Regions from separate parts of the Pseudomonas sp. StFLB209 genome, predicted to be linked through region 2. Evidence: predicted binding sites of a transcription regulator. Region 2 holds the regulator's gene; the other holds the start of a gene.
The links. Region 2 encodes sigma-54, which starts transcription at its own class of promoters, with help from an activator protein. Its sites were predicted from a motif close to ANTGGCATNNANNTTGCTNT; they were not measured.
Positions count from the first base shown of each region.

Region 1 (5,343 bases), 970 kb from region 2:
GCGAGCGTCAGAGCCGACGGTGAAGACGCTCAGAGAGCAGAACAGCGTGCAGATCCTTTCGATTACAGAGCTTTCCTGAGCGACCATGCTCTGCCAACCGCTTGGCAGGTGCTCAGGCTAAGGCTACTCTGCAAACGGGGCCGCCAGAGGGCGTACGTAAAGTCGCTGAACAGCCACTTGAGTGCATCGTCTGACGGACTCTTCCCGGCGGGTGTCCGGCCCTTTGCAGGCCGACTTCACCCAGCTCCATGCTTGATCGCCAGGCTGGCGGCACGGCCGCACAGCCAGCGTTGAAACTCTATCTATCGTTGCATAGGAGGATGTTTCATGAGCACAGCCCACCCTGAAGACATCAGCACTCACGTGCTGCGTTGCATGAAAGAGGGCGGTTTTGATTTTGCCCGGATTCATCCCATTGAGTTCTACGCCATCTTTCCCGACGAAAAACGCGCTCGCCAGGCCGCGCAAAAATTTCGCGGCGAATCGCTGAACGCTCAGGTCAACGAGCGCGATGACGGTGCCTGGCATTTACAGGTCAGCAAAATGATGTACGCCACTTACCACGGGATCGGGGACTTTGAGCAAGACCTGCAGTCTGCGATTTCCCCGCTTGACGGGGAGGTTGAAGGCTGGGGAGTCAAACATGAACTCAGACGCTTGAACTGAACAGCAGATTCACCCTTGACGGCCCGGCGGGAACATTGCTCCCGCCGGGCCGTTTGCGTTGTAAAGAGCGGGATTGATGTGCAACAGGCAGGCAAAAAAAAGCCACTGAAAACAGTGGCCATAACGGGAATCGGGTTGACGGATGAGTGGTAGAAGGCGCTTGATGAGTGACGCCTTGCAGGTGGTGGCTTCCGTTGATGTGAGCGATTGTGGCGAACTAATGGCAAGGCTGGAAATCAACTCGTTCTATAGCGCCTATAGTTTTGATGCATGGTTTTGAGGCGTGGGCGATAAAAGTGGGCGCAATTTTGCACAAGGAGGGTGCGCGGTGGGCGTTGCGTAAAAATAACTTATTGAAAAATAAAGATTTATGCCGGTGGCACGAGGCTTGCGAAGGCCTTGGCGTCCTGGGTGACAAGGAGTTCGGCATGATCCGCAACTTTTACGATGAGATGTACGATGCTGGCGGGCAGGTTCGCCCGCATTACCGGGAGTTTGCCCGGTGGTTGGGAAATACGCCGCCTGAGCTGTTGGCTCAGCGGCGTCGCGAGGCCGATCTGCTGTTTCATCGTGCCGGAATTACCTTCACGCTCTATGGCGACGAGCAGGGCACCGAGAGGTTGATTCCTTTCGATACCATCCCGCGCAGCATTCCGGCCACTGAGTGGCGGATTGTCGAGCGCGGCTGTATTCAGCGAGTCAAAGCGCTGAACATGTTTCTGGCCGACCTGTATCACGAGCAACGGATCATCAAGGCCGGGATCGTGCCTGCCGAACAGGTACTTGCCAATGAGCAGTACCAGTTGGCAATGCAGGGGTTGAACCTGCACCGCGATCTGTATTCGCATATTTCCGGCGTGGACCTGGTGCGCGACAGTGACGGCACTTATTACGTGCTCGAAGACAACCTGCGCACCCCCAGCGGTGTGAGCTACATGCTCGAAGACCGCAAGATGATGATGCGCCTGTTTCCCGAGCTGTTTGCGGCGCAGCGCATCGCGCCGATCGATCATTACCCGAACCTGTTGCTCGATACCCTGAAAAGTGCCAGCCCGCTGGATAACCCCAGAGTCGTCGTGCTGACGCCGGGGCGCTTCAACAGCGCATTTTTCGAGCATGCGTTCCTGGCGCGGGAAATGGGCGTCGAGCTGGTAGAGGGGGCTGACCTGTTCGTGCGTGATGACCGGGTCTATATGCGCACCACTTCCGGTCCGCGGCCGGTCGACGTGATCTACCGACGTCTGGACGATGCATTTCTCGACCCGCTGGCGTTCAGGCCTGATTCGGTGCTGGGTGTTCCGGGCCTGCTGGCAGCCTACCGCAGCGGCAACGTGGTGCTGGCGAACGCGGTGGGTACCGGCGTTGCCGATGACAAGTCGGTTTACCCGTATGTGACCGACATGATCCGCTTCTATCTTGATGAAGAGCCGATCCTGATGAACGTGCCAACCTGGCAGTGCCGCAAGCCTGAGGAGTTGTCTCACGTGCTGGCCAATCTGAAAGATCTGGTGGTCAAGGAAACCCAAGGCTCCGGCGGCTACGGCATGCTGGTCGGCCCGGCGGCAACGGCAGCCGAGATCGAAGCCTTCCGGGCCCGCCTGATTGCCCGGCCACATGCGTATATCGCCCAACCCACCCTGTCCCTGTCGACCTGTCCGACTTTCGTCGAGAACGGCATCGCCCCGCGACACATTGATCTGCGCCCCTTTGTCTTGTCTGGCCGCGAAACTCGCGTAGTGCCCGGCGGGCTCACCCGTGTGGCCCTGCGTGAAGGCTCGCTGGTGGTGAACTCGTCTCAGGGCGGCGGAACCAAGGACACCTGGGTGGTCGAGGATTAAGGATGCCTGCCTATGTTGAGTAGAACTGCCTCTGATCTGTTCTGGATGTCACGTTACCTGGAGCGGGTTGAAAACCTCGCACGGATGCTTGATGTCAGTTACTCGTTGTCATTGATGCCCCAGGACGGGCGTGGTGACGGCCTGGATGAAATCGCCATGCCGCTGTTGATCACCGGCACCCTGGATGCCTATCGAGAGCGTCATGGCGAACGGCATGCCGAACGCATGCTGCACTTCTTTGCTCTGGATGCCAGCAACCCGGCCAGTATCTACAGTTGCCTGGGTGCCGCACGGGCCTGTGCCCACGCGGTACGCGGGCGAATTACCGCTGATATGTGGGAGAACATCAACTCCACCTGGCTGGAAATCCGCGACATCGCCCAGCAGGGCCTGAACCGCTATGGCATGAGCCGCTTTTGCGAGTGGGTCAGGGAGCGTGCCCATCTGTTTCGCGGTGCAACCTACGGCACCATCATGCGCAACGATGCCTTCAGCTTCATTCGCCTGGGGACATTCATCGAGCGTGCCGACAACACTCTGCGCATGCTCGATGCGCGCTACGAGATGCTCGAGCTGCGTGGTTCGCATGTGAAAGCGGCGGCTGACAGCTCTGCTGCCGGCTATTACCAATGGAGTGCGTTGCTGCGTGCCTTGTCGTGCTTCGAGGCCTACACCGAGCTCTATCGCGAGGCGCCTGGAGCCCGGCATGTGGCCGAGTTGCTGTTGTTGCGCGCCGATACGCCACGTTCATTGCTGGCGTGCCTGGAAGAACTCGATGAAGTGCTTAGCAGCCTGCCCGGCATCAACGGGCGGCCCGCCCAGCGCATGGCCGCCGAGCTGCATGCGCGGTTGCGTTTCACCGGCATTGATGAGGTTCTGGAAGCAGGGCTGCATGCATGGTTGAACGACTTCATCCCTCTGGTCGCCGATCTGGGCGATGCGATCCACACTTCCTATCTGGAGGCTGCATGAGACTCTCCATCAGTCATGAGACCAGTTATCACTATGAGGCTCAGGTACGAGCCAGCATCCAGTACCTGCGCCTGACCCCACACGACAGCGAGCGCCAGAAGATTCTCAGTTGGCAACTGAACCTGCCGCGCCCGGTGCGCCCTCAGGTCGACCCATACGGCAATATCCTGCACGTGCTGACCCTCGACGAGCCGCATCAGGCCATTGTGATCGGTGCTCGTGGTCAGGTAGAAATCGACCCGCGCTGCGAGGCCGAGCCTGACAGCCAGTCGCCGTTGCCGTTTCTGCGCTCGACCCGGCTGACCGAGGCTGACGAAGCACTGCGCTCGTTTGCCGCCAGCCAGTGTCAGCGTGGCACTGACCGTACTGCCCTGATCGGCTTGATGCATGCCTTGAACCAGCACATGGTCTATACGCCGGGCAGTACCGAAGTCGAAACCAGTGCGGCGCAAGCCTTCGCCGGCCGCAGCGGGGTCTGTCAGGACCACACCCATGCGTTTCTGGCCTGCGCGCGCAGCCTGGGCGTGCCGGCGCGCTATGTGTCGGGTTACCTGTGCACTGCAGACAGCGACCACCTGTCCAGCCATGCCTGGGCCGAGGCCTGGATTGATGACGGCTGGTACAGTTTTGACGTGACCAATCAACTGGCCATTCCTGAGCGGCATCTGAAGGTGGCGGTTGGGCTTGATTACCTGGATGCGTGCCCGGTGCGCGGTATGCGCCGTGGCGGCGGCTTCGAGCAGATGCATGCCCGAGTGCTGGTGTCGCCTGCAGCACCGATTGCCGCTGCGCAGACGCAAGTGCAGCACCAGTGAGGGCCGGGCGGGCTGTCTGAGCGCCCGCCATTTCACCATATGCGCGAGAAGCCTCGGGGTTTAGCCCGAGGTCGAGAGCGCGGACGCCGCAGGCGTCCTGGTTGGGAGTCTGCTGTTCTTCGATGTATTGGCGCAGGATTTCAATCGGCGCACCGCCGCAGCTAGAGGCGAAGCAGGATGGCGACCAGAGGACACCCCTTCGCTTGAGCCAAGGGTGGAAATCCCCGAACTGCTTACGCAGCAGTCTGGATGATACCCTCTTGAGTGAAGCCACCCGATTCGACAACGCCACCCATGGCTTGAAAGACCAAACCATAATTCATGCCATGAACCACACCAGGACCCTCAAGCTCCGAATCAAAGACAAGCACGCGAAAACGCTGCTTGCGATGGCGCGCGAGGTCAATCTGGTGTGGAACTACTGCAATGAAACGAGTCATCGCGCCATCCGGGAACGCCACCAGTGGCTCTCCGGTTTTGACCTGCAAAAGCTGACCAATGGATTAAGCAAATGCGACGGCGTGCAGATCGGCTCGCCAACCGTGCAGCAGGTTTGCGAGGACTACGCCAAGGTCCGTAAGCAGTTCAAGCGTTCCAGGCTCAATTGGCGGGTGTCCAGCAGGAGCAACCCCAAATACAGTCTGGGCTGGATTCCATTCAAGGCGCGTGCCTTGCAATACAAGAATGCTCAGATTCAGTTCGCCGGGTTCAGGTTTGGCCTGTGGGACAGCTACGGTTTAAGTCAGTATGCCCTGCGGGCCGGCAGTTTCAGTGAAGATGCCAGGGGGCGCTGGTATCTCAATATCTGCGTGCAGGTTCAGAGCAAGCTGTGCATCGGCACTGCCGCAGTTGGCATCGACCTGGGCCTTAAAGCGGCGGCGACAACGTCTGAGGGCCAAGTGCTGATAGGGCGCCAATATCGCACCCTGGAGCAGAAGCTGGGCATCGCTCAGCGTGCTGGCAAGAGGGCACGTGTTCGCGCCTTCCATGCCAGGATCAGGAACCGGCGCAAGGATGCGCAACACAAGTTCCCAACCGCCCTGGTTGAGCGC
Region 1 is NZ_AP014637.1:4,163,333-4,168,675, forward strand. It holds gene PSCI_RS18675 (hypothetical protein) at 1-79, shown strand, start outside; gene PSCI_RS18680 (ribonuclease E inhibitor RraB) at 328-666, shown strand; gene PSCI_RS18685 (circularly permuted type 2 ATP-grasp protein) at 1,095-2,504, shown strand; gene PSCI_RS18690 (alpha-E domain-containing protein) at 2,517-3,476, shown strand; gene PSCI_RS18695 (transglutaminase family protein) at 3,473-4,291, shown strand; partial or broken gene PSCI_RS28705 (IS200/IS605 family transposase) at 4,392-4,595, opposite strand; gene PSCI_RS18700 (RNA-guided endonuclease InsQ/TnpB family protein) at 4,618-5,343, shown strand, end outside.
Region 1: the regulator sigma-54 is predicted to act here: its motif matches at 1,042-1,061, upstream of PSCI_RS18685 (circularly permuted type 2 ATP-grasp protein).

Region 2 (5,343 bases):
GAGTTTGAGCTCCACATATTCGCGCAGGGGCTTGGTCACTTCCAGTTGATGTCCACTGATATTGACTTGCATACAGCTTTCTCCTTTGCCTGTGCATAAAGGGGCAGGTCGACTACCTGCCTCTGGAACGCTGTGGCGCTCACCCGGCATCGACCCCAAACGAGGTCGTGCCCGGTAGCCGGTCAGTCACATCAGCCGCTTGCGTTCGCTCGATGGCGCAATGCCCAGCGATTCGCGGTACTTGGCGACGGTGCGACGGGCGACCTGAATGCCTTGTGCTTCCAGTAAACCAGCGATCTTGCTATCACTCAATGGCTTTTTCTGATTTTCCGCAGCAACCAGTTTCTTGATGATTGCGCGGATGGCTGTGGAGGAGCATTCACCGCCTTCGGAAGTGCTGACATGGCTGGAGAAGAAGTACTTCAACTCGTAGATGCCACGCGGGGTATGCATGAATTTCTGGGTGGTGACCCGGGAAATGGTCGACTCGTGCATGCCAACCGCTTCGGCAATATCGTGCAGCACCAACGGCTTCATGGCCTCATCGCCGTATTCGAGAAAGCCGCGCTGGTGCTCGACGATCTGGGTGGCCACCTTCATCAGGGTCTCGTTGCGGCTTTGCAGGCTCTTGATGAACCAGCGTGCTTCCTGCAACTGGTTACGCATGAAGGTGTTGTCGGCGCTGGTATCGGCACGGCGCACGAAGCCGGCATATTGCGGGTTGACGCGCAGGCGCGGCACCGCTTCCTGGTTCAGCTCCACCAGCCAGCGGTCGGTGTCCTTGCGCACGATGACGTCCGGCACCACATATTCCGGCTCGCTGGATTCGATTTGCGAACCCGGGCGCGGATTGAGGCTTTGCACCAGCTCGATGACCTGGCGCAGTTCATCTTCCTTGAGTTTCATGCGCCGCATCAGTTGCGAGTAGTCGCGGCTGCCCAACAAGTCGATGTAGTCGCTGACCAAGCGCTGCGCTTCAGCCAGCCAAGGGCTCTTGGCCGGGAGCTGGCGCAATTGCAGGAGCAGGCATTCGCTGAGGGTGCGCGCACCGACACCGGCCGGTTCGAACTGCTGGATGCGGTGCAGGACGGCTTCGATCTCGTCGAGTTCGATGTCCAGTTCAGGATCGAAGGCTTCCAGAAGTTCTTCCAGAGGCTCTTCCAGGTAACCCTGGCCATTGATGCAGTCGATCAGGGTGACGGCGATCAGGCGATCGGTGTCGGACATCGGCGCGACATTGAGCTGCCACAGCAGGTGGCTCTGCAGGCTTTCACCGGCCGATGTGCGGGTGGTGAAGTCCCACTCGTCATCGTCGCTGCCGGGCAGGCTGCTGGCGCTGGTCTGGTAGATGTCTTCCCACGCCGTGTCGACCGGCAGCTCATTGGGAATACGCTCGCTCCAGTCGCCTTCTTCAAGGTTGTCCACGGTCGTGGCGGTTTCCTGGAAGCTTGGTTCCGGCTGTTCGCTGGCCGGCTTGTTTTCGATATTGTCCGCCATCGGGTCGGAATTATCGAAGTCGTCGCCTTCTTCCTGGCGCTCCAGCATGGGGTTGGATTCCAGCGCTTCCTGGATTTCCTGCTGCAGGTCCAGAGTCGATAGCTGAAGCAAGCGGATAGCCTGTTGCAGCTGCGGTGTCATCGTCAGCTGCTGGCCCATTCTCAAGACTAGCGATGGTTTCATGGCAGTTGCTCAACACCTTCATTCGCCGGCGCGGGGAGCGCCATCCACTACAGGGCATCGATAGCTGTCGTGGGAAAGTGTCGGCAGGTTGCCAGCCTCGGATGCAGTCATCGGACCTGGAGAGCGGGCTCGAAAACACGCATTTACCCGTAGCTGATTGGCTTGGGAAAAACCGTGACTTTCGAGTGCTTTCGTCTTGCCTTGGCTGCGCTCGCTACGCTTTCTCACGGCCTCTGATCGATGCCGCCTTTATTAAGCAAGTTATATGCCTGAATTCTAAAGACTTGCCTAGAGCATCAGGACAAATAATCTGTTGTCAACAGCCAGTGTGTAACCAAGGGAGGTCTACAAACGGAACTCGTGGCCCAGGTACACCTCTTTCACCAGCTGGTTGGCCAGGATGGTTTCTGCATCGCCTTCGGCAATCAACTGGCCGTCGTTGACGATGTAGGCGGTCTCGCAGATGTCCAGGGTCTCGCGCACGTTGTGATCGGTGATCAGTACGCCGATGCCCTTGGCCTTGAGGTGGTGAATGATCTGCTTGATATCACCCACGGAAATCGGGTCTACCCCGGCGAAAGGCTCGTCGAGCAGGATGAACTTGGGGGCCGTGGCCAGCGCGCGGGCGATCTCTACGCGGCGACGCTCGCCGCCGGAGAGGCTCATGCCGAGGCTATCGCGGATATGGGTGATATGGAATTCCTGCAGCAGGCTTTCCAGTTCGGCGCGGCGTGCGGCGGCGTCCAGTTCCTTGCGGGTTTCCAGGATCGCCATGATGTTGTCGGCCACGGTCAGCTTGCGGAAGATCGAGGCTTCCTGTGGCAGATAACCGATGCCGGCGCGTGCGCGACCATGCATGGGTTGGTGGCTGACATCGAGGTCATCGATCAGCACTCGCCCCTGATCGGCCTGGACCAGGCCGACGATCATGTAGAAGCAGGTGGTCTTGCCGGCGCCGTTAGGGCCCAGCAGGCCGACGATCTGTCCGCTGTCAATGGACAGGCTGACATCGCGTACGACCTGGCGGCTCTTGTAGCTCTTGGCCAGATGCTGGGCTTTAAGCGTCGCCATTTACTGGGCCTTCTGCTGCTGTTCGGGTTTCTTTTTCGGCTGGATGACCATGTCGATGCGCGGACGTGGCGCAGTGACCTGGCTGCCGGTAGCGCGGCCGGCACTGACCACCTGGCGCACAGTGTCATAGACGATCTTCTCGCCTTCTGACGTGTTGCCGTCGTTGATGACCTTGGCCTTGTCGATCAGCACGATGCGATCCTGTGCTGCGTAGTACTGGATGGTCACTGCATAGGCCTGGACGATGGGTTTGTCCACCGAAGGCTTCTGCTCGTAGTAGGCCAGGTTGCCGACCGAGGTGAACACGTCGACTTCACCCTGGGCGTTACGGGTGATGGTCACGGTGTTGCCGGTGATCTTCATCGAGCCCTGGGTGATGATGACATTGCCCTTGTAGGTGGCGATGCCTTTTTTGTCGTCCAGCTGCGCGTCATCGGACTGAATGTGGATCGGCTGATCACGGTCAGTTGGCAGGGACCAGGCGCTCGCGCTTCCCAGTGCTGCGCTCAGGCCGAGCAAGAAAGGAAGGGTTTTAACGAGCCTCATACTGTCCTCTTACTTTGGACAGCAGGTCCATCCTGCCGTCTTTCAAATATGCTTTCATCCCTACAGCCGTGCTGACACCGCCGCCGGCGTCGATTCTAACGGCTTGCTCGGTCTGCGCATATTGCTTCTGTGGGAATACAGTCATTCGACTGCTGGTAATGATGGTCGCGCGCTGCTTTTCATCGGTGCGTGCAACGCGAACGTTGTCGATCAGTTCGACCTGCTCGCCACCGGGCGATACTTCGCCGCGGGCGCTCTGCACGTGCCATGGAAAGGCCGTGCCACGGTACATGTTCAGGTCCGGGCGGGTCAGCAGGGTGACATCGCTGGCCTTGACGTGCTCGACCTTGTCGGCGGTCATCTCGTACTGCACCTTTCCGTCGGGCAGGTACTGTACGCTGCGCGCATTGATCGCGTAGTAGTCGATGGCAGTCTCGTCGGCCTTCACGGCAGGCTGGTCCATGAAGCTTTCCGGACTGACGTTCCAGTAGCCGACGGCGGCCAGCAGCAACGCCAGCACGCCAAGGATCAGGAAAGTACGAATCTTCTTGCTGAGCATAAGTGGTGTCTACAGATAGGCGGCATGGGCCGCTTCAAGGTTGTTCTGCGCTTCAAGAATCAGCTCGCAGAACTCGCGGGCTGCGCCTTCGCCACCGCGTGCTCGGGTCACGCCATGGGCGTGCTGACGCACGAAAGTGGCGGCATTGGCCACAGCCATACCCAGCCCTACGCGGCGAATCACCGGCAAGTCTGGAAGATCATCACCCAGATAGGCGACCTGTTCGTAACTCAGGTTCAGTTCAGCGAGCAGTTGATCAAGCACCACCAGTTTGTCTTCGCGGCCCTGATACAGGTGGGCAATGCCCAGATTCTTTGCCCTGCGCTCGACCACCGGGGTCTTGCGCCCGCTAATGATAGCCGTTGTCACGCCTGAGGCGATGAGCATCTTGATGCCCTGGCCGTCGAGGGTGTTGAAGGTCTTGAATTCGCTGCCGTCTTCCAGGAAGTAGAGGCGCCCGTCAGTGAGGACACCGTCCACATCGAAAATGGCTAACTTGATGCCTTTGCCACGCTGCAGCAGTTGCTCGGTCATTGCGTTGTTCTCCATTACATCACCCCCGCACGGACCAGGTCCTGCAGGTTGAAGGCACCCACCGGGTGGTCTTGCCCATCGACCACGATCAGTGCGTTGATCTTGTGGTCTTCCATGATCTTCAGCGCTTCTGCGGCGAGCATTTCGCCGCGTACGGTCTTGCCGTGTACGGTCATGACCTCGTCGATGATCGCCTCGCGAATGTCGGTGGCACGATCCAGGGTGCGGCGCAGGTCACCGTCGGTGAAAATCCCGGCCAGTTTGCCATCGGCTTCGACGATCGCGGTCATGCCCAGGCCTTTGCGGGTCATTTCCAGCAGGGCATCGCGCAACGAGGTGCCGCGCGCCACTTTGGGCAGGGTGTCGCCGCTGTGCATCACGTGTTCGACCTTGAGCAGCAGGCGCCGCCCCAGCGCACCGCCCGGATGCGAAAAGGCGAAGTCTTCGGCGGTAAAGCCACGGGCCTCCAGCAGTGCAACGGCCAGCGCATCGCCCATCACCAGTGCCGCCGTGGTCGAGGAGGTCGGCGCCAGGTTGAGCGGGCAGGCCTCTTGGGCGACATGCGCATTGAGATTGACGTCGGCGGTCTTCGCCAGCGTCGACTCAGGGTTGCCAGTCAGGCTGATCATAGTGATGCCCAGGCGCTTGATCAGCGGCAGCAGGGTCACGATCTCGTGAGTCGTTCCAGAGTTGGACAGGGCGAGAATGATATCGTCACGAGTGATCATGCCCATGTCGCCGTGGCTGGCTTCGGCCGGGTGGACGAAAAACGCCGGGGTGCCGGTGCTGGCCAGGGTCGCCGCGATCTTGTTGCCAATGTGTCCGGACTTGCCCATGCCGACCACCACAACCCGGCCCTTGCTGGCCAGAATCAGCTCGCAGGCGCGCACGAAATCGGCGTCGATGTGTCCCAGGAGACTGTCGATCGCGTCTATTTCGAGACGGATGGTGCG
Region 2 is NZ_AP014637.1:3,190,843-3,196,185, forward strand. It holds gene hpf (ribosome hibernation-promoting factor, HPF/YfiA family) at 1-72, opposite strand, end outside; gene PSCI_RS14205 (RNA polymerase factor sigma-54) at 187-1,680, opposite strand; gene lptB (LPS export ABC transporter ATP-binding protein) at 2,026-2,751, opposite strand; gene lptA (lipopolysaccharide transport periplasmic protein LptA) at 2,752-3,297, opposite strand; gene lptC (LPS export ABC transporter periplasmic protein LptC) at 3,284-3,856, opposite strand; gene PSCI_RS14225 (KdsC family phosphatase) at 3,866-4,390, opposite strand; gene PSCI_RS14230 (KpsF/GutQ family sugar-phosphate isomerase) at 4,405-5,343, opposite strand, start outside.